Prochlorococcus marinus str. MIT 0917: one gene and its partner. The protein of the gene in region 1 interacts with the protein of each later gene in a pairwise test. Links are inferred from orthologs where the notes say so. Each region holds a gene or a part of one and is shown in the gene's direction. Other genes may lie near its edges.

What was found.
Region 2: the proteins of rlmN (region 1) and ftsZ interact in binary tests that used the Escherichia coli proteins (3 or more experiments, as listed by UniProt). The link is inferred for Prochlorococcus marinus str. MIT 0917 from one-to-one orthologs.

What each region holds. Positions count from the first base shown.
Region 1 is NZ_CP114784.1:970,346-986,771, reverse strand. What follows is about bases 2,159-5,156. They hold rlmN (23S rRNA (adenine(2503)-C(2))-methyltransferase RlmN), read left to right. Parts: upstream 2,159-3,116; coding sequence 3,117-4,196; downstream 4,197-5,156. Other genes in these bases: O5637_RS05785 (sodium:solute symporter family protein), read left to right, coding at 4,227-5,156; O5637_RS05795 (high light inducible protein), read left to right, coding at 2,968-3,120; O5637_RS05800 (DNA-directed RNA polymerase subunit beta'), read left to right, coding at 2,159-2,903. Outside these bases: more of O5637_RS05800, read left to right, coding at 1-2,158; more of O5637_RS05785, read left to right, coding at 5,157-5,993; O5637_RS05780 (hypothetical protein), read left to right, coding at 6,044-6,169; O5637_RS05775 (HEAT repeat domain-containing protein), read left to right, coding at 6,193-7,002; O5637_RS05770 (DUF2997 domain-containing protein), read left to right, coding at 7,092-7,295; O5637_RS05765 (DUF1257 domain-containing protein), read left to right, coding at 7,295-7,687; O5637_RS05760 (ferredoxin), read left to right, coding at 7,702-8,121; O5637_RS05755 (aldo/keto reductase), read left to right, coding at 8,137-9,363; 16S rRNA (guanine(527)-N(7))-methyltransferase RsmG, read right to left, coding at 9,360-10,106; O5637_RS05745 (J domain-containing protein), read left to right, coding at 10,185-10,631; bioA (adenosylmethionine--8-amino-7-oxononanoate transaminase), read right to left, coding at 10,684-11,982; bioD (dethiobiotin synthase), read right to left, coding at 12,061-12,711; O5637_RS05730 (methyltransferase domain-containing protein), read right to left, coding at 12,708-13,463; O5637_RS05725 (alpha/beta hydrolase), read right to left, coding at 13,444-14,172; O5637_RS05720 (aminotransferase class I/II-fold pyridoxal phosphate-dependent enzyme), read right to left, coding at 14,169-15,311; O5637_RS05715 (DEAD/DEAH box helicase), read left to right, coding at 15,441-16,426.
Region 2 is NZ_CP114784.1:856,517-872,929, forward strand. Bases 3,395-6,379 are described here. They hold ftsZ (cell division protein FtsZ), read left to right. Parts: upstream 3,395-4,330; coding sequence 4,331-5,428; downstream 5,429-6,379. Other genes in these bases: O5637_RS05080 (cell division protein FtsQ/DivIB), read left to right, coding at 3,395-4,161; panB (3-methyl-2-oxobutanoate hydroxymethyltransferase), read left to right, coding at 5,593-6,366; hemW (radical SAM family heme chaperone HemW), read right to left, coding at 6,353-6,379. Also shown: O5637_RS05055 (amidohydrolase family protein), read right to left, coding at 1-48; tRNA (N6-isopentenyl adenosine(37)-C2)-methylthiotransferase MiaB, read left to right, coding at 390-1,781; O5637_RS05070 (D-alanine--D-alanine ligase family protein), read left to right, coding at 1,835-2,896; O5637_RS05075 (hypothetical protein), read left to right, coding at 2,933-3,343; more of O5637_RS05080, read left to right, coding at 3,331-3,394; more of hemW, read right to left, coding at 6,380-7,582; O5637_RS05105 (PIN/TRAM domain-containing protein), read left to right, coding at 7,691-8,800; O5637_RS05110 (ATP-dependent Clp protease proteolytic subunit), read left to right, coding at 8,839-9,513; O5637_RS05115 (ATP-dependent Clp protease proteolytic subunit), read left to right, coding at 9,572-10,174; ilvC (ketol-acid reductoisomerase), read left to right, coding at 10,304-11,299; adenosylcobinamide-phosphate synthase CbiB, read left to right, coding at 11,315-12,310; O5637_RS05130 (sugar transferase), read right to left, coding at 12,313-13,065; O5637_RS05135 (glycosyltransferase), read right to left, coding at 13,115-14,347; O5637_RS05140 (NAD(P)H-quinone oxidoreductase NdhF), read right to left, coding at 14,481-14,933; O5637_RS05145 (high light inducible protein), read left to right, coding at 15,402-15,695; O5637_RS05150 (hypothetical protein), read left to right, coding at 15,752-15,964; and 2 more genes. UniProt on the Escherichia coli protein: Essential cell division protein that forms a contractile ring structure (Z ring) at the future cell division site. The regulation of the ring assembly controls the timing and the location of cell division.

The sequences.
Region 1 (16,426 bases):
ATGGCGTTGAAGCGCAGCAAGCAGAAGTTGATTTCAACCTAAAAATTATTCCGGCAACTGGTGCTAAACCTCAGAAGATTGATATACCAATGGGTTCTTTACTTTTTGTAGACAATGATCAAAATATTGATATAGATGTAACTGTTGCTCAGATTGCGAGTGGAGCTGTTCAAAAAAGTGTTGAAAAGGCTACTAAAGATGTTATATGTGATTTGGCTGGACAAGTTAGGTATGAAACCATTATCCAACCCAGAGAGGTTACGGATAGGCAAGGGAATATAACACTTAAAGCTCAGCGACTTGGTCGACTTTGGGTGCTAGCAGGAGACGTGTACAATTTACCTCCGAATGCTAAGCCAGTTGTTTCCGGCAATGTTTCGGTAAAGGAGGGACAAGTTTTAGCTGAAGCAAGTCAGGCAAGTGAGTTTGGAGGTGAAGTAAGGCTCAGAGATTCTATTGGTGACTCTAGAGAGGTTCAAATAGTCACAACCTCTATGACTTTGAATGATTTTGAATTGCATGAAGAGTCGAGTCATTCAGGGGAAATATGGCATCTTGAAGCAAAAGACAATACACGTTATAGATTGAATACTATCCCTGGAAGTAAAATTGGGAATAACGAGGTAATAGCTGAATTAGCAGACGATCGGTTTAAAACTCAAACAGGTGGACTTGTTAAATATGCCCCTGGGTTGACAATTAAAAAAGCTCGTTCTGCAAAGAATGGGTATGAAGTTAGTAAAGGTGGCACTTTATTGTGGGTCCCTCAAGAAACTCATGAAATAAATAAGGATATCTCATTATTAATGATTAAAGATCGTCAATGGATAGAGGCAGGGACAGAAGTTGTCAAAGATATTTTTAGTCAAACTGCTGGAATAGTTACTGTTACACAAAAAAATGATATTCTCCGCGAAATTATAGTCAGAAGCGGTACTTTTAAACTATGTAAAGAAAGTAAAGCACTTGATAGGTTCGCAGGTGATGGGCAAATAGTTAATCCTGGAGAAATAATCGCAAAAGGGATTAAGACTGATTCAATGGTCATGGTTCAATCAGTTGAAACACCAGAAGGTAAAGGTCTCTTATTAAGACCTGTAGAGGAATTCACTATTCCTGACCAAGCACAATTACCTGAATTAGAGCATGTTAAACAACCTAAAGGACCATCACTAGGAATCAAAGCCTCTCAAAGACTTGCTTTCAAGGATGGTGAGCTTATTAAATCTGTTGAAGGTATTGAGTTGCTTAAAACTCAACTCATGCTTGAGACGTTTGATACAACGCCACAGATGACAGTAGATGTAGAAGTCATAAAAGATTTGAATTCAAAGAGTATTAATAGATTGAAATTAGTTATTCTTGAAAGTATTTTAGTTAGACGAGATACAACTTCTGATTCTAGCCATGGGTCAACACATACTGAATTACAGATAGAACATGCTCAAGTTGTTGCAGCTGGAGACGTTGTAGCTACAACCCAGATATTGTGTAAGCAAGAAGGTATTGTTCAACTTCCTGATGCCATTGACGGTGACCCTGTTCGTCGACTTATCGTTGAAAGGGATGAAGATACAATAACAATTGATTCCAAAGGAACTACTCTTTTGAAAGTTGGACAAAGAGTAGTAGATGGAGACTTTGTATCTAAAGACCAACTAATTGGCGCTTGCGGCGAAATAGAAAATATTGATGGTAAGAAAGTGAAGTTGCGTCTTGGTAGGCCTTATATGGTCTCCCCAGATTCAGTCCTGCATGTTCGTGATGGTGATCTGGTGCAAAGAGGTGATGGCCTGGCTTTGTTAGTGTTTGAAAGACAAAAAACAGGTGATATTGTTCAAGGTCTACCAAGGATCGAAGAATTGCTAGAAGCTCGTAGGCCCAGGGATTCTGCTATTTTGTGTAAAAAGTCCGGCACAGTAGATATTAAAAAAGGTGATGACGATGACGCTGTAGTTGTATCTGTTATTGAGGACAATGATGCAATCTCTGAATATCCAATTTTGTTGGGACGTAATGTAATGGTTAGAAATAGCCAACAAGTTGTAGCTGGTGAATTATTGACTGATGGTCCAGTAAATCCACATGAGCTTTTGGAATGTTTCTTTACAGACTTACGTGATAAAAAACCTCTAATGGATGCAGCTCAGGAGGCTATAGCTAAGCTTCAGCATAGGATGGTAAGCGAGGTTCAAAATGTTTATAAATCGCAGGGTGTAGCTATAGACGATAAGCACATAGAAGTAATTGTTCGACAGATGACGAGTAAAGTACGAATAGAAGATGCGGGAGATACAACATTTTTACCAGGAGAGTTAATAGAACTGAGGCAAGTTGAAGATACTAACCAGGCTATATCCATTACTGGAGGCGCCCCCTCGGAATTTACTCCTGTTTTACTTGGTATAACAAAGGCATCACTTAATACTGATAGTTTCATATCAGCGGCTTCATTCCAAGAAACAACCCGAGTTCTTACCGAAGCGGCTATTGAAGGTAAATCTGATTGGCTTCGTGGACTTAAAGAAAATGTAATTATTGGTCGCCTGATCCCTGCCGGCACTGGCTTTAGTGGCTTTGTCGAAGAGTTAAATGCCGAAGCAGGTCCTCATCCAGATATTCTTGCGGAAGACCCAGCGGGTTATCGAAGGATACAAAATCTTAGACCTGACTATACTGTTGACATGCCTTCTTCCCCAGTCGCTAAGAATACCTCTGTTTTGGATGATCCAAGTGAAGAGGATTTAGAGGCAACTAGAAGTAGACATGGCATTGATCCTACAACGAGTAATTTCGCAGCATTTGCGCGACCAATCGGTGATGATGAATCTTCTGAAGACCAAATGCCAGACCCTGCTGCGTTGGAGGGCTTGCAAGAAGAGGGCTTACTTTCAGATGAATAAATGAATCTCTACAATGTTCTTATAAACTTTCTAATATTTAGTTCTTCTACTTTAAAGTCCATCGATGATTGATCCACCTGTAGTCCCCAAGCGTAAATTACCACGCTATGGCTTTCATACACATACTGAAAGAGTTAATGGTAGATGGGCAATGATTGGTTTTATTGCATTAGTTCTTTTGGAATTTAAGTTGGGACATGGATTAATGAATTGGTGACAAAATTCCCTAAACTATCAAGTAATGCATCCTTGCTTGGCTTAGGTTCAAAAGATCTTGAAGAATTTGCTCGCCAGGAAGGTGAAAAAGCTTTTCGAGGTAGGCAAATTCATGAATGGATTTATCAAAGAGGGGCAAAAAGTTTAGATTCAATTACTGTACTGCCAAAGAAATGGCGAGATTCATTAGAACATAAAGGAATAAAGATCGGAAGACTTGAGGAAATCAATAGGGTTGTATCAGAAGATAAGACATTAAAATTATTGATGGGGACTATCGATGATGAGATTATAGAAACAGTAGGAATACCAACAGACAAAAGACTGACTGTTTGTGTTTCAAGTCAAATTGGCTGTCCTATGGGTTGCAAATTTTGTGCGACTGGTAAAAGCGGGCTTAATAGATCTCTTAATGTGAATGAGATCGTTGATCAAGTTATTAGTGTCAGAGAAACAATGAATAGGAGACCCACTCATGTGGTGTTTATGGGCATGGGCGAGCCACTTCTAAATATTCGCAACGTTTTAGACTCTATTGAATGTCTGACGAATGATATAGGCATTGGTCAAAGGAAGATAACTGTTAGCACTGTTGGCATACCGGATACTCTCCCAGATTTAGCAAAATTAGCTCAAGAGCGTTTAGGAAGAGTTAAATTCACTCTTGCTGTTAGCCTTCATGCATCTAATCAGACCTTGCGTGAATCAATTATTCCCTCAGCGAGTTCTTATCCAATCGATTCATTACTCAAAGACTGTAAAAAATATATAGAACTCACTGGTAGACGAGTAAGTTTTGAGTATATACTTCTTGGAGGGTTGAATGACAAAGATATTCATGCAGAGCAGTTAGCTGATTTGATGAGAGGTTTTCAGAGCCATGTTAATTTAATAGCTTATAATCCAATTGCTGAAGAAAACTTTAAACGACCAAGCCAATCCAGGGTTAATGGCTTTAGAGAGCTTTTAGAAAATAAAGGAGTTGCTGTAAGTGTTCGTGCAAGTAGAGGTAGAGATAAAGATGCGGCATGTGGACAGCTAAGAAGGCAAACAATCGATACAATAAAAATTAATTAAGCAAGAAAAAAATATGATTTGTGAGATCTTATGAGTGTTATTGATTGGTTTATTTTATTTCTTTATTTAATATTTTCTTTGGTATTGGGGATTTATATATCTCTAAAAAATCATAATGAGGCAGACTATTTTGTTGCGGGCCGTCGTCTGAATGGTTTGCTTGCAGGTATGTCTATGGCTGCAACAACGTTCTCGATTGATACTCCTCTTTATGTGGCAGGCATTATTGGAACTAGAGGCTTGGCCGGAAACTGGGAGTGGTGGAGTTTTGGACTTGCACATGTGGCTATGACAGTTGTATTCGCTCCACTTTGGAGGCGTAGTGGAGTATTAACTGATGCTGCCTTCACTGAATTACGTTATGGGGGCAAATCAGCTGCTTATTTAAGAGGTATAAAAGCTTTCTTGCTTTCTGTTCCGATTAATTGTATTGGGATTGGTTATGCATTTCTGGCAATGCGTAAAGTGGCTGAATCATTAGGTGTCGTGGATGGACATATTGTGTTTGGCCCCTTTACTGACACGATACTTCTAATGTTTTTAGTTGCTTTGTTTTTGCTTGTTTACACTGTTGTAGGTGGCCTTTGGGCAGTAGTGGTAAATGATTTTATACAACTTGTATTAGCTCTTTTAGGCGCGTTTGCTGTTTGCTTTGTAGCGCTTGATGCTTCAGGTGGTATGACCGAATTATTAACAAAGTTAGAGGCATTAGATCGACCTGAGCTCCTTTCTTTATTTCCATGGACATTTAATAAAGATGGTTTCAAGTGGTTGGATAGTTCAGGAATAAGTATTACTACTTTTTTCGCTTTTATTTCTTTACAGTGGTGGAGTTTTAGACGTAGTGATGGTGGTGGGGAATTTATTCAGCGTTTATTGGCTACTAAAGATGAAAAACAAGCAACTTTGGCAGGAATAGTTTTTTTAATTGTTAATTATCTTATTCGTAGTTGGCTTTGGATTTTAGTTGGCTTGGCTGGTTTAGTTCTCTTGCCTCAACAAGCTGACTGGGAATTAAGTTATCCAAACCTCGCTATTACATATTTGCCACCTGTTGGACTTGGATTAGTCGTGGTTTCATTGGTTGCTGCATTTATGAGTACCGTAAGTACTTCAATTAATTGGGGAGCAAGTTATCTTGCTCATGATTTATATAAAAGATTTGTGAGGCCATCGGCTGGCCCTAAAGAAATGATTCTTATAGGCCAGGTTGCAAGTATTTTATTGCTGCTAATTGGAGTCGTCACGGCTCTATTTAGTAACAGTATTGGTTCAATGTTTAGACTTGTTATTGCAATAGGTACAGGACCAGGTGCTGTCCTTGTTCTTCGGTGGTTTTGGTGGCGAGTTAATGCTCTAGCGGAGCTTTCCGCAATGTTGAGTGGTTTTTTTATAGGCTTAATTACCTCAGTCTCGCCCTATTTTATAATTGAAGATTTTGGAAAAAGACTCTTATTTACCACTTCATTTACTGCTGTAATTTGGTTGCTTACTTTATTTTTTACTGAGCCAGAGTCTGAGGAGACACTCAATCAATTTGTGATGCAGGTAAACCCCCCAGGTCCTGGTTGGAAAACAATAAGGAAAAGTCTGAATATCAATCCGGTTGACAATTTTTCTTTGATTGGATCTCGATTCGTTTTAGCCTCAGGAATTCTCTATGGTGGATTAATTAGCATTGGGGCTTTCTTATTGCATCAAGAAAGGAGCGCTTGGATTGCGCTTTTAATTTTTGTGAGCTGTGTGTTTTTAATTAAGAAAACAAAACTAATGACTCAAAAAGTTGACCCTCGATAGCCAAATGGTCAAAATTTAGAGCAGAATAGAATTCTAATTAATTTGTAACTTTGGGTTTTTTACGAACAACTCTTTTCCCTATTTTGATTGTTGCTCTTTTTGCTGTTGCTTTGTTCGCTGTTAGCGCTCGTATATGGCTCCCCGGGGATATGCTTGCTCCAGCACCAATTAATTAGTTTGCTCTTCCTCTGTCAGAGCTATGAATGATGAAAATCAAAAATTAAGTGAAAAAGGGTTGGCTAATTTGGCCATAGACCCTGATCTTTTGGCTAGAGAATTAGCTGCTCAATTGGCAGGAGATCCTTTAGATGAAATTGAATTAGATAAAATTGATGGAGAGCAATGGAATTCATCAAAAGAATGTGATGTTGCGTTGAAATGGCTGCAATCCGGAAATAATGAGAGACTCCAGGGCTTAAGAGTCTTTTGCGAACATAGAGACCCGAGAGCTCTGCCATTCTTATTGCCTTTACTTGACGAGCCATCTCCTGTCGTCAGGATGAGTGCTGTTTATGCTTTAGGGAGAAATCCTTGTCCACAAGCTATAGATCTTCTGTTGCATTTATTGAGATTTGATAGTAACGCTTATGTGCGTAAAGCTACTGCATGGAGTCTCGGCAATTACACTGACGCTCCAGTACTAGAACCTCTGATTAATGCATTAAAACAAGATGTCGCTGCCGTGAGATTATGGGCATCCAGCTCTTTGGCAGAGGTTGGACTAAATTCAGCAGAGAGCTCTTCCCCAGCAGCGAATCAATTACTTGAAAGTTTGCAAGTAGATGGTGAACCAATAGTTAGAAGTAACTGTATTTGGTCTTTAGGCCGCCTTTATGAACTTTTGAGTCCGGGAATCCAAATTCAAATAGTAGAAACTTTTATTTCTGTTTTATTAAATGATAGAGAGCCTTCTGTCAGGTATGAGGCCAGGACAGCTTTGGAGCAATTGGATAATCCAGAGGTACAAAAAAAATTAAAATCACTGATTGATGATGGTCAATTGGTTTAATTTTTGGTACAAAAACAATTCGTTGTAATTAATAATTCGCGTTTCTAGAGTTTTTTTCTATATCATGCGTGACTTAGGGCTTCAATTTTATGCCACAACGCACATTGCGCTTTAAAATCCGACAAGATGGACGTGTTGAAGAAACCGTTGAAGGTCTTATTGGTGAGGCATGTATTGATTTAACTGAGAAGCTTGAGGAAGCCTTAGGCACCGTTGAAAGGAGAGAGCCAACCTCTGATACCTTTCTTCGTGAAAACGTTCAAAAACAGACAATTACTGCAGAAATCCACTGATGTCACATTTCAGCACAGTCAAAACTCAACTTCGTAAGAAAGAGTTCCTTAAACAGGCTCTAATAGACTTAGGTTATGTCCCCAACGAAGGTGAAAATCTAGTTAGAGGTTATAGAGGTCAAACGGTAAAAGCTCAAATGACTGTTCAGATGAGTAAAGGAGCAGACATTGGATTTCGTTGGAATGAAGGCTCAAAATCATATGAACTTGTAACTGACCTTGATCTCTGGAAACAATCAATACCAATTGAGAGATTTTTAGCTCAGGTCACTCAACGTTATGCTCTAAACACTGTTCTTGATTCAACTTCTCAAGAAGGATTTCAAGTGTCTGAGCAAAAGCAAAATTTAGATGGATCAATTGAATTGGTAGTTACTCGTTGGGATTCCTAAGACTGTTTTGAAAATTGACTTTTGATCCTAGAGCTGCTTTTGAAACTAGGTCTATTGAATATCAGCCTTCAAATGATATTTATGATCCAAATGTTGCATACGAAGCACCTAATAATGAAGATTTTGAGCTTAGTGGTAGAGATCCAGTCCTTGGAGGGAAGTTAAGGGAAAAAGCAGTTTGGGTTGATGAGAGGAAATGCATCGGCTGTACATACTGCAGTTCAGTTGCTACTAACACTTTTGCAATGGAGCCAGAACAAGGGCGAGCAAGAGCTTTTAGGCAAGATGGAGATAGTGATGAATTAATACAAGAAGCAATTGATACCTGCCCTGTCGATTGCATAGATTGGGTTTCTTTTGAAGACTTAATTAAACTGGAAGAAGTTATAAAAAATCATCATTTTAGGAATTTAGGTTTACCACCGGTTACTTGATTTTGAAATATAGAAGTGGCAAGAATTAAAGATAGTAAAAACAATTCAATACCTAGAAGAAGATTTGGGCGTACAGAAATTCAGATGCCAGTTTTATCTCTTGGAGGGATGCGCTTTCAACAAAGCTGGAAGGATTTAGATCCTAGAGAGATTAATAATCAAGAACAAGAGATCTTGCAAAAAACCATTAAGCATGCGTCTCAAAAAGGTATGCATCATATAGAAACTGCTCGTCATTATGGAACATCAGAACGTCAGATAGGCTGGGCCTTCGGCCAAATCGATGACCCAAAAAGAATATTACAAACGAAAATACCACCAAATATTGATCCTTCTATATTTGAGCAAGAACTTGAGTTAAGTATGAGTAGATTAGGTTCCAAGAAAATAGATTTATTAGCTATTCATGGTATTAATCTTCCTGAGCACTTAGATATGACTATTCGTCCTAATGGATGTCTAGAGGTTGTTCGTCGTTGGCAAAAAGATGGTCTTGTTGGTCATGTTGGTTTCTCAACTCATGCAAACGTTGAATTGATAATTAAAACAATTGAAACAGGATTTTTTGATTATGTTAATTTGCATTGGTATTTCATTCGTCAGGAAAACGAAAGAGCTTTACAAGCTGCGGATGCTAATGATATGGGGGTTTTTATTATAAGTCCTACTGATAAGGGAGGTCACTTACATACACCGTCGTTGAAACTTTTGGATTTATGTAGCCCTTTGCATCCAATAGAATTTAATGATCTATTCTGTTTGAGTGACAAAAGAATTCATACATTAAGTGTTGGAGCTTCAAAGCCTGAAGATCTAGATATTCATTTAGGTGCAATCTCTAAACTGGATATAATGCATGATTTGATTAATACTATAGATAAAAGATTATTTGATGCCTCATGCAAGTCGCTTGGAGAGTCATGGTTGACTACCTGGAAAATAGGTTTACCTTGTTGGGACCAAACTCCAGGAGAGATTAATATTCCTGTTCTGCTATGGCTAAATAATTTATTAGAGGCTTGGGATATGGAAAGCTTTGCTAAAGATCGTTATGGTCTTTTAGGCAGAGGAGGACATTGGTTCCCAGGCTCAAACGCAGATTGTTTGGATTGTGAAGTGAGCGAGGATGACTTGAAAAAAGTTTTGATTAATAGCCCGTGGAGATCTGAAATACCTTTCATACTTAGAAAATTGAAAAACAGATTGGGGGGAGAAAGAAGAGATAGATTATGGGGGGTTTAGTAACCTAAAGGCTGTTTTTTGGGTTTGCCGATAGATCTTGGATATTGATTGGGACATTTATTAAGAGAACTAATCCTAATAATATTCCTAATACCGCGATTATTAGGGAGTACGAATTCATGTGTTCGTTGGATCTTTGCATTTAGTTCAGTTAAAGCTTTTTTTAGTATTTGTTGCTCTGCTTCGCTCCACCCTCCTTTAAATATGAGTGCTTGACCTGTCGAATTTAAAAAAGGCACCAGATATTCTGCTACTACATTTGCAGAAGCAACTGCTCTTGCAATGGCATAGTCAAAATTACTTCGAAGGATTGGATCCCTTCCTGCTGTCTCAGCTCGTTCAGTTACGACTGTTATACGAGAATTCAATCCAATTTCTTTAGAAACTTCTTTCAGAAAAGTCGTTTTTTTACTTGAAGAATCTAAAAGAGTAATATTTGAATTTGGCATTGCTATAGCTATGGCTATACCAGGAAATCCACAGCCAGAACCAATATCTATGTATTTATGAGAAAGTTCAGGGTGCTGAAGTTCTTTATGCAGTGGCAACAAACTGTCACATACTTGTGCAGTCCAGAAATCATCTCCATCAACTAAGCGAGTAAGGTTGGTCTTCTTATTCCATTCTTTAAGTAACTCTTGTAAATGGATAAATTGAGCTAATTGTTTTTCACTCGGCACCCATTTAAGCTCATTCCATATCGTGAGATGATTTGCTTTTTTGTTGTTTTTATCAGCAGACATTTTAAATTGTTTTTTGAAATAGTCAGTCCTGAGATATTTATATAAAATCTATACATTATTAGATCATATTTTCTTTAGTTGACCCCTTCCTCTAATTGTTACGAACTGCTTGGTGTTGCTACCTCTGCTAATAACGCAGAGCTTAGAAAAGCTTTCCATCAATTAAGTAAGCAACTTCATCCGGATACGACATCTTTGCCAAGTGATGAAGCGACAAGGCAATTCCAAAATGTTTGTGAGGCTTATGATTTATTAAGTGATCCTGTCTTAAGGGCAAACTATGACTTATTTATTGAAAAAGAGAATAATCTTATAAGGCAGAAAAATGAAACTTATTTAGAGAAGATACAACCTGTACAATTTTCAAAATCGATAGGAGTTAGGAGACCATTATCAGGAGGAGAACTGTTTTCGCTTCTTCTTTTAATTACCTCCATTTTCTTGAGCCTTGCATTAGGTGTGCTTATTGCTTTTTTAAGAGGCGGAAACTTGAATTTTGTTCCAAGTTGGCTGATGCAATCTTAATTTAAGGCAATAATTATATAGCTAAGCGCTTAGAAACTTGATAAGAAAAATTCTAGAATAGGGAATTTAACCCCTCTTGGATTCCAAAATAGCATTTTTCTAGTTCTTCATCGGTGATACAGAGTGGTGGCATTAGATAAACTACATCTCCTAATGGCCTAATGAAAACACCAACACTCAATGCACTTGCTTTCATGATTTTCCCAACGTAACTTAAATACCCTTTTTTACCTTTCACTTTAATATTAAAAGCAGCAATGGTTCCTGTAATTCTTGGACATTCAATTCTTGGATCTTTAACTATTGTTTGGAGATGAGGTAGATGACGTGACTCAAAATCCAAATATTTTTGAGGGGAGTTTTCTAAAAGATCTAAGCTTGCATTTGCAGCTGCACAGCCTAAGGGGTTAGCTGTGAAACTATGACCATGCCAGAAAGTTTGCTTAGGATCTTCTCCCAGGAAACCTTCAGAAATCCTTTTGCTTGACATAGTCACTCCCATCGGTAGGAATCCACCAGTTAACCCTTTTGAGAGTGATATAAGGTCTGGTTTTAATCCTGCTCTTTGAAAAGCGAATAGTTCTCCACACCTTCCAAAGCCAGTTAATACTTCATCTGTAATTAGTAAAGAATTAGCCTGACGAATTCTTTTTTCCACTTCAACTAAAAATTCTGAACGAACCATTCGCATCCCTCCAGCCCCTTGCACTAATGGCTCAAGAATTACTGCAATAGTTGGTGTCTTCAAGAGCTGATCAAGGGTTTCTAAAACCTCCTTTTCTCGTCTTTCAAAATTTTCATCGCCCCACCATGTCTCAGGCCAAGGGACTCTACTAACAGGAAATAGCATTTGATCAAAAGGCTCGCTAAATATATTTCGTTCGCCTACTGCCATTGCTCCAAATGTATCTCCATGGTAGGCACCTTCGAATGCAATGATTTGAGATCTATTGTCACCTTTATTTTTCCACCATTGACGAGCCATTTTTAAAGCTACTTCTACTGCTGTAGAGCCATTATCTGAAAAGAATAACTTTTCTAGACCTGTTAATTTACTTAGTCGATTAGCTAATAGCTCAGCTTGAGGATGAGTAAAATCTGCAAAGATAATTTGTTCTAATTGCTCTGCTTGAGTTGCGATAGCCTTAGCAATATATTCATTTGCATGACCATGAAGAGTGACCCACCAGCTACTTATACCATCGATTATTGGAGCTCTGCCTTTAGGAAATAAGAGGGCTCCTTTGGCTTTTTCAACCAATAATTGAGGCTTAGAGGATGTAAGTTGTGTGAATGGTGGCCATATATGAGGATTCTGAATAGTTTGATTTGAATTTTCTTTCTCATTCATCAAATTTAGTTTTCCCTCTTAATTCATTTAACTTGATTGAAGTCAAAATAATCTTTTGATTAAGAAAAAAATAAAATTTTAATTTCGAATGTATTTTTTAAGCTTTTGATCTAATTGCTGTTTATTCCACTCTTCTGAAAGTACTTTTGCGTTGACTTCGTCAAAGATAGGAAGACTTGCAAGAATTTTAGTATCTCCAAATTGCTCTAGAGTCTTCGGATTGTCTTTGTGTGAAGGGCCGTTTAATACTATTCCCAATACATCTAAATTTCTATGTTTCAAGGCTTCTAGACTTAATAAGGTGTGATTGAGAGTGCCAAGACCGGTCCTGGCTACAAGAATTATTGGTGCTCCCCAATCCTTTAATTGGTCTATTTGTAACCAATCCCGATTTAAAGGAACCATTAAACCACCTGCAGTCTCGATGATTATTAATTCATCTAAGTCAGGTAATTTTAAATTGCTTGGTTCAATAAAACCAGACTCTTGCTCTGCAGCCCAATGAGGAGAGACAGGAGCCTTGAATTTATATCTTTCAGAAAGATAGCGGTTGGGTTCAAGATTTAAGAGATTGCAAACAGTTTGGGTGTCTGTACCTTCCTCTGTTCCACTTTGAATGGGTTTCCAGTAGATACCTTTAAGACCTTGAACGAAAAAACTACTAACTATCGTTTTACCTACATCTGTATCTGTACCACAGATAATAATTCTTTTTTTGAAAGCACTCATCGCTTTATTAATAAAAACTGAATTGACCAACTAAGGCTTACTTGTTTATCCTTGTTGGAGATTGGCCAAAAAGACAATAGATGTCGCCAATCTGAAACACTTAATTGATCCTTCTGACTACTTTGTGCTCCGACCTTGATCATCGGTTTTAATAAAGAGGTAGCCTTCTTCGCTGTTTGTTTGATAACTTCAATTTTATTATATAAAATACTTTGTTTCGGTACGACTCTAATTAGTGAGTCGTATGATGGTAAATCAAGAGCCGTACATGTTAAATTTGCCTTTTCTGCGGCTTCAGACCATTCTGGAAAACTTCCCTTTATTGGGATCGCTAAAGCAATCCATCCATCTAAACTTAGAGAATTCAACCATTCCTTAAGTTTTTTTTGTGGATGATTAAGCCAATGTAAAACAAAACTTGAAGCTAATAAATTCGGTTTTTCAGACCACTTAGGTAACCCATTATTTAAATCCCAAAGTTTTTTAACACTCTTGTCTGAATGTTGATCAAGCATCTTTTTAGAATTATCCAATCTCACTACATATTGGTTTGGATGTAGATCTTCTAATGATTGAGCGAGTAGTCCAGTGCCAGTGCCAAGATCAATCCATAGTCCATGTTTAATTGAATGATGAGAACATATTTTTGCAAGTTTTAAAGCAGTACTTTTTTGAATTGATGCTGAATCGTTATAACTTAATGCAGCTTCGTTGAAGTTTTTATTAACTTGGCTAGACCATGTTTTGTGCATGATCCAATTCTAGCCAGTGTTTGACTTTTTTGATATTTTTAATTTTTGTGATGGAATGCCCGTCGTCTTGAAGGTTAATTGTTTTGGGTACGGTCTCAAGGTGCTTTATTAAATCTTCAGCTAGCTTTTCTTTAGTTTGATTAGTTAAAATATAGTCTTGTTCACTGTTAACAATAAGTACTTTAGTGGAACTCTTTAAGCCAATTGGAAGAGAATCAGAATTCATAAGAAGTTTTAAATCATTTTTTAGTCTTAACCTTCCTGAATCTGAAATCTGAAGGAGGTTTGATTCGGATGACTTAACATCTATGTAATTAGGTTTATAAGCTTTTATATGAAATTTCCTTAACATAGCTGCTTCGTTAGGTGTATTAATTGCATTCATCATCCTGTTGAGTGCCAGCTCTATATGGCGGTTCTCTTTGTTAATTGGAATAAAACGACTAAAACTATTGATTAATACAACATGAGTAGCTGAGTATAAAACTTCTTTATCTATCAAATGTGAACCAAGAGAGTGACATATAGCAACTCTTTTAAGTTCGAATTGATTTGAGTTGTGATTCCATTTGGGGTTATGAGGACGTATCTCTTTATATCCGCGTTCAGAAGTTTGCCATTCCCAATCACAACTTTTAAATACCTTTTCCCAATTTGACCATTGATGACTATCACCAGCCCAGCCATGCATGGCAATTATTTCTTTCATTTGTTTTTAAGAACGTCGATAAGTCTTTCGAAGGCCTGTACGGGAGTATTTCGTCTGATCACTATCCTGAGTCTAGATTTACCTTCAGGAACAGTTGGTGGACGGATCGCAACAGTTAGAAGGCGTTGTACCTCAAGTCTCTTTTGATAATCCATGGCTAATTCGTCTGAACCTAGAATTATGGAGATTATTGGACCTCCCCCAACAGGACGTTGCCACCCAATTTGAGACAATCTTTCTCTTAAGGCTATTGATTTCTCTTTCAGTTCGCTACCCCAGTTAGGGTTGCTTTCAATTAAATTTAACGCCGCTAAAGCACTTGCACAAAGTGGAGGAGCTAAAGCAGTTGTATAGCGAAATGCCCCAGAGTTTTGTATTAAATTTTCTCCTGTTATCTTGTCTGTTGCTAGAAATGCTCCCCCACTTCCAAATGCTTTACCAAAGGTCCCACTGATAATTGATATAGGTTCTTTGAGTCCAAAAGATTCTCCTCTTCCTTCTGGGCCCATAACGCCAAAAGCATGAGCTTCGTCTATCAATAACTTTGAATCATACTTAATGCAAAGCTTTGAAATTTCTTTTATGGGTGCTGTTGTACCCTCCATACTAAAAAGGCTTTCAGTAATTACTAAAGGCTGTTTTTTAGGATTGCTTTGTCTGGATTTTTTTAAAAGTCTTTCTAGGTCAGATAAATTGTTGTGCTTGAATCTAGTAAGCTTTGCTCCACTCGCTTTTACTCCAACGAGCAGAGAATGATGTATCAGGCGATCACAAATGACATGAGTGTGACGATCAGTGAGTGCTAAAACCGCAGCCAGATTAGCCTGAAAGCCACTCGGGTAAATTAGGACAATCTCACGATCAAGCCATTGGGCAAGCTTCGTTTCAAGTCTTTGATGAATATTTCTACTACCAGTAATAAATCTTGATCCTCCAGAACCAACCCCATCAGTTTCTAAGGATTGTCTAGCTGCCTCAATTAATAATGGATGTCTTGCCAGATCTAGATAGTCATTACTCGCTAGGTCAATTAACGTTATTTGATTTTGATTTTCATCTACACCAATCAATTCTGATGATCTTTTTCCTGGAACCCAAGTCCTCAATTTACGAATTCTAGAGTTAGGGATTGCAGGCATATTGTTATTTTGCTTTCTATATTTAAAGATTTGGGTGTTGGCTTAACATTTTTTCTTTGGTTTCTTGATTGTATTATGTATCCACATCAAAAATCATGTGGTCATAGAATATTCCCCTAGGATTTAGCAATGACTTCATCAGAAAGAGATACGTCTGAGAACGAAATCCTCCAAAACAATTTAAATCCAAAGGAAATCTTTCCTTTTGCATTAGATGAGTTTCAACTTAAAGCAATTGACTCACTCAATCAAGGGCATTCTGTAGTTGTTAGTGCTCCTACAGGATCAGGAAAAACCTTAATAGGGGAGTATGCAATTTATAGAGCGATTTCTCATGGAAATAAGGTGTTTTATACAACCCCCTTAAAAGCTTTATCTAACCAAAAACTCAGAGACTTTAGGAATCAATTTGGTTCAAGCAATGTGGGTCTTTTAACTGGTGATTTAAGCCTGAATAGAGAGGCTTCGATTCTTGTTATGACTACTGAAATTTTTAGAAATATGCTTTATGCAGCAGCAGATAGAAATGATGACCCTCTACTTGAGATAGAAACTGTTGTCCTTGATGAATGTCATTACATGAATGATGCTCATAGAGGGACAGTGTGGGAGGAATCAATTATTCATTGTCCTAAATCCGTTCAGTTCGTTGCTCTATCGGCAACCGTTGCCAATGCAGGTCAATTAACTGACTGGATTGAGCAAGTTCATGGACCCACAGATTTGATATCTAGTGATTTAAGACCAGTTCCCCTAGAATTCAATTTTTGTAGTGCGAAAGGTCTTCATCCATTACTCAATGAAAAAGGAACTGGATTACATCCAAACTGTAAGATTTGGCGCCCAACAAAATCACATAAGAAGAGAGGAAACTTATCCAAGCCTACTCAGCCTGATTCTCCTTCACTGGGATTTGTGATATCGAAGTTGGCAGAAAGAAATATGTTACCCGCTATTTATTTCATATTTAGTCGTCGTGGTTGTGATAAGGCTGTGAAAACGATAGCTAGCACTTGTTTAGTGAACCAAGAAGAAAGAAAATCAATTCAAGATCGATTTCAAAAATATACAATTTTGAATTCAGAAGGTTTGAGAGATGATTTACATATCAAAGC
Region 2 (16,413 bases), 120 kb from region 1 along the record:
AGACTTTGGAGGACTTGCAATCAATTCAACATCTTTTGCGAAATTCACTTTTGAATAGATTACAATACCGAACTTTTACTATTACGGGTTCTGCTTACACAGTAACTTCAATACCTGTCAATTGCGTTTTGATCAAGATATAAAAAGTGATATTTTCAATCCGTACTATCTACAATACTCACAAGCTAATTTTTTTTACCAAAATCATTTTGGAATTTCAAAATGACAAATCATTGGTAGATTAAAAGCACAAGGCGGGCGTCGCCAAGTGGTTAAGGCAGCGGCTTGTGGCGCCGCTATTCGGGGGTTCGAATCCCCTCGCTCGCCCTTGAACATTTTTTAGGACAATCTCAAAAATCTTTTTCCCCAAGGAAAAAAATTCATCTGCGATGACAACAACCATAGTTCCTACTAAACAAAGCAATTCTTTTAAAAGCCCTAGAGGAAGCTACTGGATTACCACTTTCGGTTGTCAAATGAATAAGGCTGATTCAGAGAGAATGTCAGGCATTTTGCAAACGATGGGATATGAGCTTGCAGAAGAGGAACTTAAGGCAGATTTAGTTCTCTACAACACATGTACTATTCGTGATAATGCTGAGCAGAAAGTTTACAGCTATTTAGGAAGGCAAGCTAGAAGGAAAAAATCAGATCCTAATTTAAAAATTATCATTGCAGGATGCTTAGCTCAACAAGAAGGGGAAACACTTTTAAGAAGAGTTCCTGAAGTAGATCTTGTAATGGGACCTCAGCATGCAAATCGACTGGAGACTCTTCTTAATCAAGTTGATAACGGACACCAAGTTTTAGCGACTGATGAACAGCACATTTACGAAGACATTGCGACAGCAAGAAGAGAGAGCGCCATCTGTGGTTGGGTTAACATTATTTATGGATGCAATGAGCGATGCACTTATTGCGTAGTCCCGTCAGTTAGAGGTAAAGAACAATCACGAACACCGCAAAGTATTAAACATGAAATAGAAGAATTAGCGAGAATTGGGTATAAAGAGATAACCCTTTTAGGGCAGAATATAGATGCTTATGGCAGAGACTTTAAAGCTTATGAATTCAATAAATCTGGGCAATTAACACTTTCATATTTATTAGAATATATTCATGATATTGAGGGGATAGAGCGTATAAGGTTTGCCACAAGTCATCCTAGGTATTTCACGAAAGAATTAATAGATGTATGTGCAAAGCTTCCTAAAGTTTGTGAACACTTTCATATCCCAGTCCAAAGTGGAAGTAATAAAATACTAAAAAATATGGGTCGAGGGTATACAGTTCAAACCTATAAAGAAATTGTCAATTATATAAAACAAATAATGCCTGATTCGTCAATTACTTCTGATGCAATTGTAGCTTTTCCGGGAGAGACGAGAGATCAATTCGAAGAGACGCTATCACTTATAGAGGATGTTAAATTTGACCTGGTTAATACTGCAGCCTATTCTCCCAGACCAAATACTCCAGCCGCCTTATGGCCTAATCAATTATCTGAAAAAATAAAAATAGATCGACTAAGAGAGATTAATAACTTAGTAGAAAAGACTGCGAAGAAAAGAAACTTAAGGTACAAAGACTCCTTACAGGAAATACTCGTTGAAAGCATAAATTCTAAAGATAATTCCCAATTACTAGGAAGGACTAGAACAAATCGACTAACATTTTTTCCAAAATCCTCAATTGATAGCAAATCACCTCAACCTGGACAAATAGTGAATATAAAAATCAACGAAATACGTCCATTCTCATTAACTGGGAGCTTGTTATAAATGTTGATTAATTCAATTAACAACGTTTATAGAATATTGAGAACAAAATAGACATGTCGAATAAAAAGCAAGTTATAGGACTAGTTTTTGGTGGTTATTCAAGTGAACATGAAGTTTCTATCAAATCAGCTGAAACTATTTACGTCGCCTTATCTCATTCTTGCAATATTGAACGTTTTATTGTAAATCCAATTTATATAGACAAGAATGGTTTTTGGTCGGATTCAGAATACTCAAAGTCAATTTTATTAGGAGAAAAGGAATCAACCAAAACAATAAAAAGCAATATAAAGTCTATGAATAATCTCGCTAACTTTCCAGCAGAAAGTAACAAAGTTGATGTGTGGTTTCCCGCATTGCATGGTCCAAATGGAGAAGATGGAGTTATTCAGGGATTGTTTAAATTAACTGGAAAACCTTTTGTTGGATCAGGAACTCTAGGTTCATCTTTAGGCATGGATAAAATAGCAATGAAATCTATTTTTAAATCATTTAATCTTCCTCAAGCTCCATATACTTATTTACACAAAGTGAATTTATCAGACAAATCATTCATGAAGTCGATATATAATCAAATAGAAGAAATAATAAATTATCCATGTTTTGTAAAGCCAGCCAATCTGGGCTCTTCTATTGGAATAACTAAAGCATACTCAAAAAAAGAGCTAATTACCGGAATAGAAACTGCAGCAAAATATGATGAAAGAATTATAATAGAAAAAAATATTGAAGGGAGAGAACTTGAATGTGGAGTATTAGGAAAATCTATAATGAAATCATCAGTTGTTGGCGAAGTTAAATTTCAAACCGATTGGTATACATATGAATCCAAATATGATGAGAATCTAAGCAGTACAATTATCCCAGCTGATTTAAACATAGATATAGTTAATAAGATACAAAAGCTAGCTATCGAGGCATGTAAAGCTATTAATGCTTATGGCTTGGCGAGAGTCGATTTTTTTTACCAAGAAAGCACGGAACAGATTTTTATAAATGAGGTTAATACCTTGCCAGGCTTCACTAAAACAAGCATGTACCCAACATTGTGGGAAGCTTCGGGATTAAAACTAGAAAAACTTGTTGCTAGTCTCATAGAAACAGCTAAAGAATGAATTAACCATGACATTTTTAGATCTATTTTTCAAAAAATGATTCACGGTCTCCTTTGGTTGCCATTATTGATGGCTTTTATTCTCATAGCTTCCCTTGGCTGGATAGAGAGAAGGCGACAGAATCTCTATCTGATTTGGGCTAAAGGTTCAGAGCTCGCCAAGCTTGATGGGACAGGAGCTGCTCGATTAAAAGCTGGCATTTTATGCTGGAGCAGCTTTGAGGCTGGCAGCTTCAAGGAGGAAGCAACTTTCGAAGTTAAGAAATTAGAAATGGTTGAGCTGATGGCTCTCAGTTCAGGTGAAGCACCACTGACAAAAGAATCTGAAGGACGTTGTCGACTCAGGCTTGTTGGCTCAGGGAGAGAAATAGATGTGCCTTTTTCAGATGCTGAGCGTGCTCGTCAATGGATGGACAAACTTATGTCAAGAGCAAGATGCGACCTTTGAAATCAAATAAAAGGAAAAACAGAAAATTAATTAAAAATAACCGAATATCAACTAAAAAAGTCTCGAATATTTTTCAAAATAAAGATTTTCTAATTGAAATTTGGCAATTAATTTTTTTTTCAAGCACTTCAATTTTTCTGATTCTTACATTTTTAAACCAAGCATGGAAACCAATAAGTTTTGATCAAACTAAAATCACAGGTCTCTCTGGAATATCAAAAAACGATCTCAAACAAACAACTAGTATTTTTTATCCTAGAAATTTGTTGGAATTAAATCCCAAAGAAATTGAATCCTATTTAATAAAAAAGCTTCCTATTAAAGGAGTTTCAGTAAGTAGAAAGTTTTTCCCTCCCGAAATTCATCTAAATATTTTAGAAAGAGAGCCAATAGCTTTTGCCAGTCGTCTTCTTTCAAACAATATTGAAAAAGGAATGATTGATATTGAAGGATCGTGGATACCTCTTCAATTCTTAAATAAATCAAAGCAAAATCAAATTAAATTATCTATAGAAAATTGGAATCCAAATAAAAAAAAGGAAATTATTTTAATAATTAAAAATAGATTTATTTTTCAAAGTCCTCTTCAAAAAATCAAAATAGATCCTCTTCAAGAAATCAGCATAAAAACCGAGCACTTCGATTCAGTCCTTTTAGGCTCAGGAACTGATCGTTTAATTGAGCAAATAAATAAACTCAACCAGCTACAAAAATCATTACCAAATCTTTTAATCAACACAAAAGTAAAAATCGTGGATCTTAGAGATCCAAGCAAACCAGAATTAAAAATAGAAAAAATACTGGATGATGAGAGGTAAAAGCCTTGCTATGACATGACTTTTTAGAAATGTTTAATATGCTGTCATCAATTCACGGGCAATCATGGAAATTAATTTGTTAATCAATTTGAACCTATAAGCCAACAGAATTCATGGATGATGTTCATAATGCCCAAAACGAGTTCTAATCCTGAATATGGTGATGGGAATGGGAAACAAATCTAGTTTCAACATGGATGAAGGAATCCTACCCAGTCAATCTGCACGTATTGAGGTTATTGGCGTTGGTGGCGGCGGAAGTAATGCCGTCAACCGAATGATTAATAGTGATCTTGATGGAGTCACATATCGGGTGCTCAACACAGATGCCCAAGCGCTTATTCAATCATCCGCAACTCATAGAGTTCAACTTGGTCAAAGCTTAACTAGAGGTCTTGGAGCAGGTGGCAATCCAAGCATTGGGCAGAAGGCAGCTGAAGAGTCTAGGGCTGACCTTCAACAAGCCCTAGAAGGAGTTGACCTAGTATTTATTGCTGCTGGCATGGGAGGAGGTACTGGGACAGGGGCAGCCCCTGTCGTTGCTCAAGTTGCCAAAGAGAGTGGTGCTTTGACAGTGGGGATTGTTACCAAACCATTCAGTTTTGAAGGGAAACGTCGTTTAAGACAAGCTGATGAAGGTATAGCAAGACTTGCAGAGAATGTTGATACATTAATTGTCATTCCAAACGACAGACTAAAAGACGTAATTTCAGGAGCGCCTTTGCAAGAAGCCTTTAGAAGCGCTGACGATGTTCTTATGAAAGGAGTTCAAGGAATAAGTGACATAATCACTTGTCCTGGATTGGTTAATGTAGATTTCGCTGATGTGCGCTCTGTGATGACAGAAGCTGGTACTGCGCTTTTAGGTATAGGTTTAGGCTCTGGAAGGTCAAGAGCTCTAGAAGCAGCTCAAGCAGCTATCAACAGTCCTCTTTTAGAAGCAGCTCGAATAGATGGAGCGAAAGGATGTGTAATAAACATAACTGGAGGCAAAGATATGACTCTTGAAGATATGACATCTGCGTCTGAGGTCATATCCGATGTAGTAGATCCAGAAGCAAATATCATTGTAGGTACTGTAGTTGATGAAAAACTTGAGGGAGAGATTCAAGTAACTGTTATTGCTACAGGATTTGACAGTAATCAAATTTATTCAAATGAACGAAATAGAGCAAGACTTTCGCCTCAATCACTCTACGAACAAGCAGAAGCTAGAGAATCAGGGGCTTCGATACCAGAGTTTTTACGTCTAAGACAAAATCGTTGAAATTATCAAATTCCTCTTTTATTAAGGTGACCCGGAGTCCACGCCTGCTTTGAGCATCCCATATGGCTGCTACCTTCCGGTCCTGACCAGGTTTGAGCGTCACAGCCGCATGGGGCCGAGTCACTAATATTCTAGCAATAGCTAAACACGTTATTAAGAATTAAATGCAAACCACAGAATTGGTTCGTTTTAAAAAGTTGGGCAAACAGATAACTGTATTAACTGCTTGGGATGCCATCTCATCCTCAATAGTCGAGGCCGCAGGTGCTGATGTTGTTCTAGTGGGAGATTCACTTGGGATGGTTGTCTTAGGACACGCAACTACACTTCCTGTCACGCTTGATCAAATGCTTCACCATACACAAGCTGTTTGCAGGGGATTTTGCAAGCCTTTTCACGAACAACCATTAGTAGTTTGTGATCTCCCTTTTCTAAGTTATCAATGTGGAGAGGACAAAGCCGTTGAAGCTGCTGGAACTCTCCTTAAAAATTCTTCAGCTTCAGCAGTGAAACTTGAAGGAGCGGAACCTGAAACTTTACTGGTAATTAAAAGACTTATCAGAATGGGAATCCCAGTAATGGGTCATCTTGGTTTAACTCCGCAGTCAGTTCATCAACTTGGATATAAATCTCAAGCAAGGGATAAAGATAGTCAAGATAAAATTTTCAAAGATTCAAAAATGCTTCAAGAATCAGGATGTTTTGCAATAGTTCTTGAACATATCCCAGGAGAAATTGCCAGCCGGTTAAAAAAAGATCTAGCCATTCCTGTAATTGGCATTGGAGCAGGCAGTGATTGCGATGGGCAGGTAAGAGTTACAGCTGATATTCTTGGCCTTTCAATTGCACAGCCTCCTTTTGCAAAGCCTTTAATTGCAGGACGCAAACTTTGCATAGATGCCCTAAGAGACTGGATAAAATCTACTAATCTTGATTAAGTGAATCCCACCATAAAAACATCTGAATCAAAATCTGATTGCTAATTTGCATCCCCTTGGGATCACTTAAAAAATATCTTCCATTGTTTCTTAATATAGATCCTTCTTTTAAATAATTAAGCCAATATTCCTCCAGTAATTTTAAATTTTTGTCGCATTCTTTTTGAGTCCATCCAACATTTTTAGCAAGTTCCTCAAAATGAACACCTTCACGTCTCCTCAGACCAATCATCAAAAGCTCATCCAAGGGCATCGGTGTTGAAATTTCATTTAACAAAGTTTTCTCTAATAATTGACTTTCTTGTTGCTCAAGCCAATTTTTATAACCAGCAATTGTTCTGGGTCTAGAGAATCTCTCACCCCAAGGAGAACTTGTTGCGCCCATCCCAAAGCCCCACCAACCAGAACCACTCCAATACATACGATTATGTCTAGATGCATGTCCAGGTAATGAATAACTTGAAATCTCGTATCTAGAGAAACCGCTACTTTTAAGAAATCTATTAGTTTCAAAATCTATTTTTTGAGCTTCAGATTCAATTGGGATATTCAACTTACCTCTTTTGTGTATTCTTCCAAAAACCGTATCTGGTTCGATAGTTAAATCATATATTGACAAATGAGGAGCTTCCGTTTTAACTGCTTGTTCTAACTCTTCAATCCACTTAGACAAATTTAAACCTGGAAGATTTTGAATCAAATCAAGACTCCAGCTTTTTAGCATTCCCTCTTTATATAAGTTATTTACCCAATTACACGCCTCAATTAATTGTGAACGATTATGTTTTCTACCAATAGAAGCTAAAATTGTGTCATCAAAGGCCTGTCCTCCCAAGCTAAATCTATTGATTCCAATTTCTACATATCCATTCAGATCATTTTTCAAAAATGTTGCTGGATCAACCTCCATAGTTATCTCCGCACCATCTTGAAATCCAAATTTTTTTTGAAGATTTTTTAATAAACCACCTAGCTCATTTTTTTTCAATAAAGAAGGGGTTCCACCACCCAAATAAATTGTTGAAAGTGCAGGACCTTTAGGGGAAATTGAAATCTCTCTATTAATTAAATCCAAATATGAGTTAATAGAAGTTATCCCTGGACTACCTGTAGCTTGAACGCTATCACCTAAAGGGATAATGGAAAAATCACAGTAAAAACATCTTTTATGGCAAAAGGGTATGTGCAAATATGCACTTCTTGGTGGGGCTACCATTTGAGCTCTAAATATACAAACCCAAATAAATGGTCACTTTTACAATCCAAATCTTTGAAAATAAATAAAGCTTTAGTAAAAAACGAGAAGCAAGCATAACCTGAATATATGGCAGACCTATTTATTCTGGTTTTATTTCTTATATCAGGTGCAATCACCGGATGGATTGGTGTGAATTGGTTGCCTGATGAGACTTTAGATCATATTACTAATTTAAAAAATTTAAAAATTGCTCTTTCAGGATTAACAGCTCTTGTAGGACTTTTAATAGCCTTCCTTTTTCAGCAATTTAGAAATAAATTAACAAAAAGAATAAGAACTATGCCAACAGATCTTCTGGTTAGTAGATCTATTGGCATAGTTCTTGGACTTATCATTGCAACTCTTTTATTAGTACCTGTACTACTTTTACCGTTACCCGCTGAATTGTTTTTTGTAAAGCCTATTTTTGCTGTACTTAGCAACATTTTTTTTGGAGTACTTGGATATAACCTTGCCGATGTTCACGGGCGAACAGTTTTACGCCTTTTCAATCCAAATAGCACTGAATCTTTGTTAATGGCAGATGGTATTCTAACTCCAGCTAGTGCGAAAGTTTTAGATACCAGCGTTATAATTGACGGTCGCATTCAGTCTCTCCTTAGATTTGGACTTATAGAAGGGCAAATAATCGTAGCTCAATCAGTTATGGATGAGCTACAAAAACTAGCTGACTCAAGTAACAACGAAAAGCGAGGAAAAGGAAGGAGAGGACTAAAATTACTTAACCAATTAAGAGAAAGTTATGGAAGAAGATTAGTTATTAACAGTACAAAATATGAAGGGGAAGGAACTGATGAAATTCTTTTAAAATTAACCTCAGATATCTCAGGAATATTAATCACTGTCGATTACAACTTATCTCAAGTAGCTCTAGTCCAAGAAATAAAAGTTCTTAACTTAAGCGATCTAGTACTTGCAGTTAGACCAGAAGTTCAACCTGGTGAAAAGTTAAATTTAAAAGTAGTTAGAGAAGGTAAGGAAAACTCACAAGGGATTGCTTATCTTGAAGATGGCACAATGGTAGTTATCGAGGAGGGTCTCCAATGGATTGGTAAAAGAATAGAAGTAGTTGTGACTGGAGCATTACAAACACCGACGGGCCGAATGGTTTTTAGTAAAGCTTCAAATGATCAGCCCCCGAACAAATTTGAACAAACAAAAGCATCTCAAGGCTAGATCTAGCTAGGCTCGAATCCAAGAAGACTTAACTTCATATGACTGCATCTTCCCCGTATTATGGCGATTCTGCCGTAATGAGAACACCGCCCCCTGATTTACCATCGCTTCTCCTGAAAGAAAGGATAGTTTATTTAGGCTTGCCACTATTTTCCGATGATGATGCCAAAAGGCAGCTTGGAATGGATGTAACTGAACTAATTATTGCCCAACTTCTTTTTCTCGAATTTGATAATTCTGAAAAACCTATTTATTTTTATATTAACTCAACTGGAACGAGTTGGTACACAGGAGATGCAATCGGATTTGAAACCGAGGCCTTTGCGATCTGCGACACTCTCAGATACGTGAAGCCTCCAGTTCATACTATTTGCATAGGCCAAGCCATGGGGACCGCAGCAGTAATACTCTCGGCCGGTACGAAAGGGCAACGAGCAGCATTACCTCATGCGTCAATTGTCCTTCATCAGCCCAGAAGTGGCGCTCAAGGCCAAGCAACTGATATTCAAATCAGAGCAAATGAGGTTATTCACAACAAAAAAGCAATGCTAGAAATCCTCAGTCATAACACTGGGAGATCAGTAGATCAATTATCCAAAGACTCAGATCGCATGAGTTATCTTAACCCTAGTGAGGCAGTTGAATACGGGATTATAGATCGCGTTCTTACCAGTAGAAAAGACTTACCAGGCGAAAAGGTTTTGCCCACATAAGTAAAAATAATTTTCAATTTTTTAATCATCACCCTAAACAACTCAAAATCAATCAGCCATGCCAATAGGTACTCCAAGCGTTCCATACCGTCTTCCAGGAAGTCAATTTGAAAGATGGGTTGATATATATACAAGACTTGGTGCGGAAAGAATTCTATTTCTTGGTCAAGAAGTAAACGACGGCATTGCAAATAGCCTCGTAGCGCAAATGCTTTATCTTGATTCTGAAGACAGTAGTAAGCCCATCTATTTGTATATCAACAGTCCTGGAGGCTCCGTAACAGCAGGATTAGCGATCTATGACACGATGAGATATGTAAAAAGTGATCTTGTAACCATTTGTGTTGGATTAGCGGCCTCAATGGGTGCCTTTTTACTCTCTGCAGGGACAAAAGGTAAAAGACTTGCATTACCTCACAGTAGAATCATGATTCACCAGCCACTTGGCGGTACTGCTCAAAGACAAGCGAGTGACATAGAAATTGAAGCCCGAGAAATTCTCAGGATAAAAGAAATGCTCAATAAATCCATGGCAGAGATGACTGGACAAACATTTGAAAAGATTGAAAAAGATACTGATCGTGATTACTTTTTGAGTGCGGAAGAAGCAAAAAATTATGGCCTAATCGACCGAGTGATAACCCACCCAAATGAAAGTTAAGATAAAAAGTTTGTTGTTCTCATAAATTAAATTGTCTTGATAGTCAAAAAAATATATCAATGAAAGTGGATTCGATAGCACTCTATTTCGTAAGCTCAGCCTTAATACAGTTCTGAAATACCCACTCACATGGCAAAACTTTTTTACGACTCCGATGCAGACCTAGGTCTTCTTCAAGATAAAACCGTTGCAATTATCGGCTATGGATCTCAAGGCCATGCGCATGCATTGAATTTAAAAGATAGTGGCATCAACGTTGTTGTTGGACTTTATGAAGGAAGTCGCTCAGCCAGTAAAGCAACTTCTGATGGATTGGAAGTTTTAAGCGTATCAGAGGCCTCCGAGAGGGCAGATTGGATTATGATACTTTTACCTGATGAGTTTCAAAAAGACGTTTATACCAAAGAGATAGCACCTCATTTGAAACCAGGGAAAATACTAAGTTTTGCTCATGGTTTCAATATTCGTTTTGAATTAATAAAACCACCTGAGTTTGTCGATGTTGTAATGATTGCACCAAAAGGGCCTGGGCACACTGTCAGATGGGAGTATCAGAATGGTCAAGGGGTTCCTGCTTTATTTGCCATTGAGCAAGATGCCTCAGGCAAAGCCAGATCACTTGCGATGGCTTATGCAAAAGGTATTGGAGGAACACGCGCTGGAATTCTAGAAACTAACTTCAAAGAAGAAACAGAAACTGATCTATTTGGAGAACAAGCAGTTTTGTGTGGAGGCCTATCAGAATTAGTCAAAGCTGGTTTTGAAACTCTTGTAGACGCAGGCTATCAGCCTGAATTGGCCTACTTCGAATGCTTGCATGAAGTCAAATTAATAGTTGACCTCATGGTTAAAGGAGGTCTAACGGCAATGAGGGATTCGATTTCAAATACTGCTGAATATGGAGATTACGTAAGCGGTCCAAGATTGATAACTAAAGAGACAAAAGAGGAAATGAAAAATATTCTTGCCGATATTCAAGATGGTACTTTTGCTAAAAACTTTGTAAAAGAATGCGAGGCTGGAAAACCTGAAATGAAAAGGATTCGCCAAACAGACTCAGAACTACCGATAGAAAAAGTAGGAAAAACACTTCGTTCTATGTTTAGTTGGCTTAAATCAGACTAAAATATCATTCATATAATCTCACTTGCAGTTATTCTCGACCTTTTAATAGGCGACCCTAAAAGCTTGCCACACCCTGTCCAATTAATGGGTGTGGTTATTAGTTTTTTGAGAAGATTAGCTGAAAGTATTGCGAACGAAAATAAATCAAAATTATATATAGGAGGTTTAATATTGACCTTGATAGTATTATCATTAAGTGGTTTATCTGGATGGCTTTTAGAAAGATTATTTTTATTTTATAAAGTAAAAAATCCAATATTAAGTACATTATGCTTTGCATTTATCTTAAGTAGTTCTCTTGCTTCGAGAAGTCTAAATAAAAGTATTTTAGAAATTCTAAATTTACTAAGAAACAAAAATCCTGAAAATAATCTAAGTAATTTAAGACAAAAATTAAGTCTTATAGTTGGCAGAGATGTAGAGAATTTAGATACAAATGAAATTCTTAGAGCTTCGGCTGAAACAGCGAGTGAAAATTCTGTGGATGGTATTTTTGCTCCATTATTTTGGATGTTTATAGGAACTATTTTCTGGGAATTTAATCTATCCACTCCAGGGCCATTGGCAATGGCATGGATCTTTAAAGCATCTAGCACCATTGATTCAATGCTTGGATACAAAGATGGCAAATTAAAGTGGCTTGGCTTCACAGGTGCGAAGCTGGATGATCTAATGGTATGGATTCCTTCAAGAATTGTATTAATTACTCTTCCTTTTTGCTGTAAACCAAAGCATTCAATTTTAAAAACGATAAGATATTCCTGGAAGGATGGAATAGCAGATTCCTCGCCAAACTCAGGCATTTCTGAAGCAATATTTGCTTATTGCGCAGAAGTAAGAATGGGAGGATTAAACTATTACAAAGGGGTAAAAAATATAAAGCCCATAATTGCAAAATCTTATCCAATAGCAAGTATAAATTCTGTAAAAAAGATCCTTAATCTAAGTATTAGACTTGAAATCGCTTGGCTATTATGTTTTTCAATAATAATAAAATATATTAATTTGTAAGCTCAATATGCCCCTCTATCCATTGGAAAAATTAATACTCCTAATGTAAGAATAATGATTTCCAAATCAAGTATAAAATTTCTATTTCTTGCATAAGCTAAATCTAATTCAACCCTTTTTTTATAACTAAGATTATTTCTACCACTAACCTGCCATAAGCCAGTGAGGCCTGGTCTAACAGATATAACTTCTTCCATAAAAAGGCTGTATTTGTTTATTTCATTACTCACTATTGGTCTAGGGCCAACAACACTCATTTCTCCTTTTAAAACATTAAAGAATTGGGGTAATTCATCTAGGCTAGATCGTCGAAGAAATCTACCTAATTTTGTTATCCTAGGATCCTTACGTAATTTAAAATCTTTTTCAAATTCCTTTCTCATAAGAGGATATTTCTCTAATAAATTTGGAAGCAAATCATCAGCATTCTTATACATAGTACGAAACTTAATACATCCAAATTCTCTATAGTTTCTTCCTATTCTTTTTTGAATATAAAAAACAGATCCTGAAGAACTTAACTTTACTAAGATTCCAATTAAGATAAATACTGGTGAACCTAGAGTTAAAACTAGCAAAGAAAAAATGACATCACCTATTCTTTTTAATGTCCGTCCATAACGACTTTGATTTCTTATTATTTCTACAGCAAGCAAAGAAGAAGGTTCTTTTGAGATTACTTCAAAAGGAATTCTTGGAGATCCTTTACGAAACTCAGACCAACGTAATAAAGATTTTCTTGAATTAGTTTGCACAAATTATTGAGTTAGTAATCTCAAGACTCCAGATTTACAGACTACTTAATTAGTAATTTCTTGATGAAGCACCAAGGTCACTAGTCGCAATGTCACAAGATTTGATATGCTCCCTCCAAACTCTATTTATGGTTTTCTCAAATCTATTTTTAAATGAATCTTGAGAAAAAGAATTACTCCAATCTCTAATCGACTCAGGGTTTAAATCTCTCCAAAGTTGTTTTTCCTTAAAAAATTCAATTGCTTCAACTAATGACTTCACAGTCTGAGTAGGAAATAAAAGTCCAGTTGCCTCTTTAACTGAATTAGAGTTAAAGCATTTAACAGTATCTAAAACCCCTCCCTTACCTAAAGCAATTACAGGTGCTCCTGAGGCCATTGCCTCCACAGGAGCTATGCCAAAATCCTCAATACCTGAATAAACAAAGGCTCTACATCTGCTCATTAGATTTTCAATCTTCTCTTTGCTTTGAAAACCAAGAATTTGAACTGATGGCCCTGCAAGCTCTTTTAAATAATACTTTTCGACTCCATCGCCAACAATTATCAAAGGTAATTTGAGCCTATTAAAGGCCCTAACGAGTAAATCAACCCTTTTATTAGGAACCAATCTGCAAACACTCAAATAGAAATCTTCTCTAGGTTTATTCCATTGAAATCGATTTACATTTACGGGAGGATGTAGAACCTCTGAACGCCTTCTCCAATACTTCCAAATCCTCTTTGCTGTAAAATTTGAATTCGCCAGCAAGTAATCTACTCTTGAGCCACTTAATTGATCCCATTGCCTCAAATTATGCAATTGCCATCTAATCAATGGGCCTAAGCCAATTCTGCTAAAAAAAGATCGTTTCAAATATGTATTCATTTGATCCCAAGCATATCTGACCGGTGTATGAACATAACTAATATGAAGTTGGTCAGGCGAAGTCAAAACACCCTTAGCAACAAGATGACTACTGCTTATAACCAATGGATATCCATCTAAATCAATCTGTTCAATTGCGAAAGGCAAAAGAGGCAAATATTTTTGAACATGCGAAATCCCGAATGGTAATTTCTGAATAAAGCTAGTTTTTACTTTTCGTTTAAGCAACCAGCTATTTTCATACAAGTTCTCTTCATTAACTAAGGAAAAAAGTTCTGGCTGCGATGAAATTTCAGTTAACAATTCATCAATCAACTGAACAACATTCTCAGCGCCACCAGTTGATCTTGGAGTAAACCATTCATGTACTAATGCAATATTGCTTGGAAGATCTAAAGACGAATTTACACTCAAAGTAAAACCTTAAATCCTAAGATTATTTTTAGTTTATTACAGCTTAGATATTATGACAACATGAAATCAAAGCATCAATCATGCAAAACTTAATTATTTTTCACTAAACGAATTAGATGATCTAATAACTTCTTTAAAAAGTAATACCTATTTTATCTAAAGATGATATCAGTGGATCATAAAAGTTATGAAATAAGCTGCCACTAAAAGAGAATAAATAAACAAAACCACTAAAGAATCCTAGAAAAATAAAGTATCGAACATAGCCACTTCTTCTTTTTAATTTAGCAACTGATAAAAGCATAATCAATAAGATAATAAAACCTATTGATTCAGAAAATAGCAAGGCTTGTCGATCAATAGCCAACTCGAAACTGTCACCAAATAAAACATAATTACCCGTTATTTTATTTTTAAATAAAATAAAGTTGATCAGTTCAGAAAGAGCAAGACTGGCAATAAGAAAATATGATACTGGCTTTGTAAGCCTATTCATTGTTTTACTAAAACTCAATAAAAGCAACGCGATGAAAATAGATGCAATTATTGGTAGACCTGGGATAAGCCAAGTAATACTTAATAACATAGTTATCAAACAAGCTTCATTTTATAGGTAGATGCAAGTTTTTTTAATGGGTCTGAAAGAAAAAACATAAAAAATCGAGGTGAAGATAAAACAATAGCAATCTGAACAGCTCTATTCATTTAGTAAAAACCTTTAATATTTTTCTAGCAAGGAATTGAGGTAAAAACAAGGTATCAATTAATAGTCAAACAAAACTTAATAAGGTAATAATAAATAATTTTAACTTTATATAGCTCTTTTCTTTTTTATATATAAGTCATATATTTTCTAAATATATGACTTATATATAATTCAATTTTATTTATTAAATATAAAATTTTCTAATAATTATTTGTTTAATTAACTTTGCTTACTAAATAAAAACAAAAACCCACTTTAAATAGTCAAAGAAAATGGCTAAACTTAGAAAAGAGTAAAATCCAAAAAAAAGGCTTATAATTTAAGTATATAATTATGTTTTAAATTAAAATGTCTGAGAATGATTCAGAGATCAATAATCATAGTTTCGATTCAGATCCAGGTAATATAGAAACAATTGAACCTAAAAATGATCCAAAACTAATTGATCAAAGCAAAAACCTCAATTCATACCCTAAATGGATAAATAATAAAGGCGAAGAGGTAAAACAAGTTTTTGGTTTTAATGAAAATGCTGAACTTGTTAATGCGAGAGTAGCTATGATCGGATTTTTAATGCTTATCCTAACTGAATTAGCTTTTGGTGGCGAACCAGCAACGCTTAAAATTTTTGGAATCAGCTAAAAATAAAATCTATATATTATATTTATTCCATTAACATACTTGATTTCTTAAAAGCTATGAATAAAAAAACATTGGTTGGTATTTCATACGTATCTGCTTGGGTAATTATTTGGGGAACAATCGGTTCACTTATTGATTTTTATTTCCTTCAAAGCACATATCTTCCAGGATCATTAGGGCAGTTTTCAACATTTATAATTACAGCCTTGTTCTCTTCAATTATTGCTATATATATTTTCCCAACAATAAATAATAAATTCATAAGTTAATAACGATAACGTTCAACAACTTGAGAAGGCTTGTCATTAATTCCTTTCTGATAAAGGATCCATTGATTAGTTTCAAGATCATGATCACAGCCCAATCCTTCTAATTCAACAGATTTCAATCGCAATTCATAATGGCATTGCTGATCAGCTTCAAAGGCTGATTTATAGCCAGTAAAAAAATATAAATACCCAAGAATTATTGCTATCAAAGATATAAACACAATGCTTATTTTCATGAAAGCTAATCAATAATTAATAATATATTAGCTTTTCTCGTAGACAAAAAAAAGAATTTATAATTTTTTTTCTTTTACCGTTTCTAAAGGTATCTCACATTCAGTTAAATCATGATCATTTAAACGGTCCAATATACGAACCATATCAAGTTCTGACAGCTCCCCATTGGTTCCCCATTTAAGAGTTGTCTTTCTCTGTTGAGGAATCTTTTT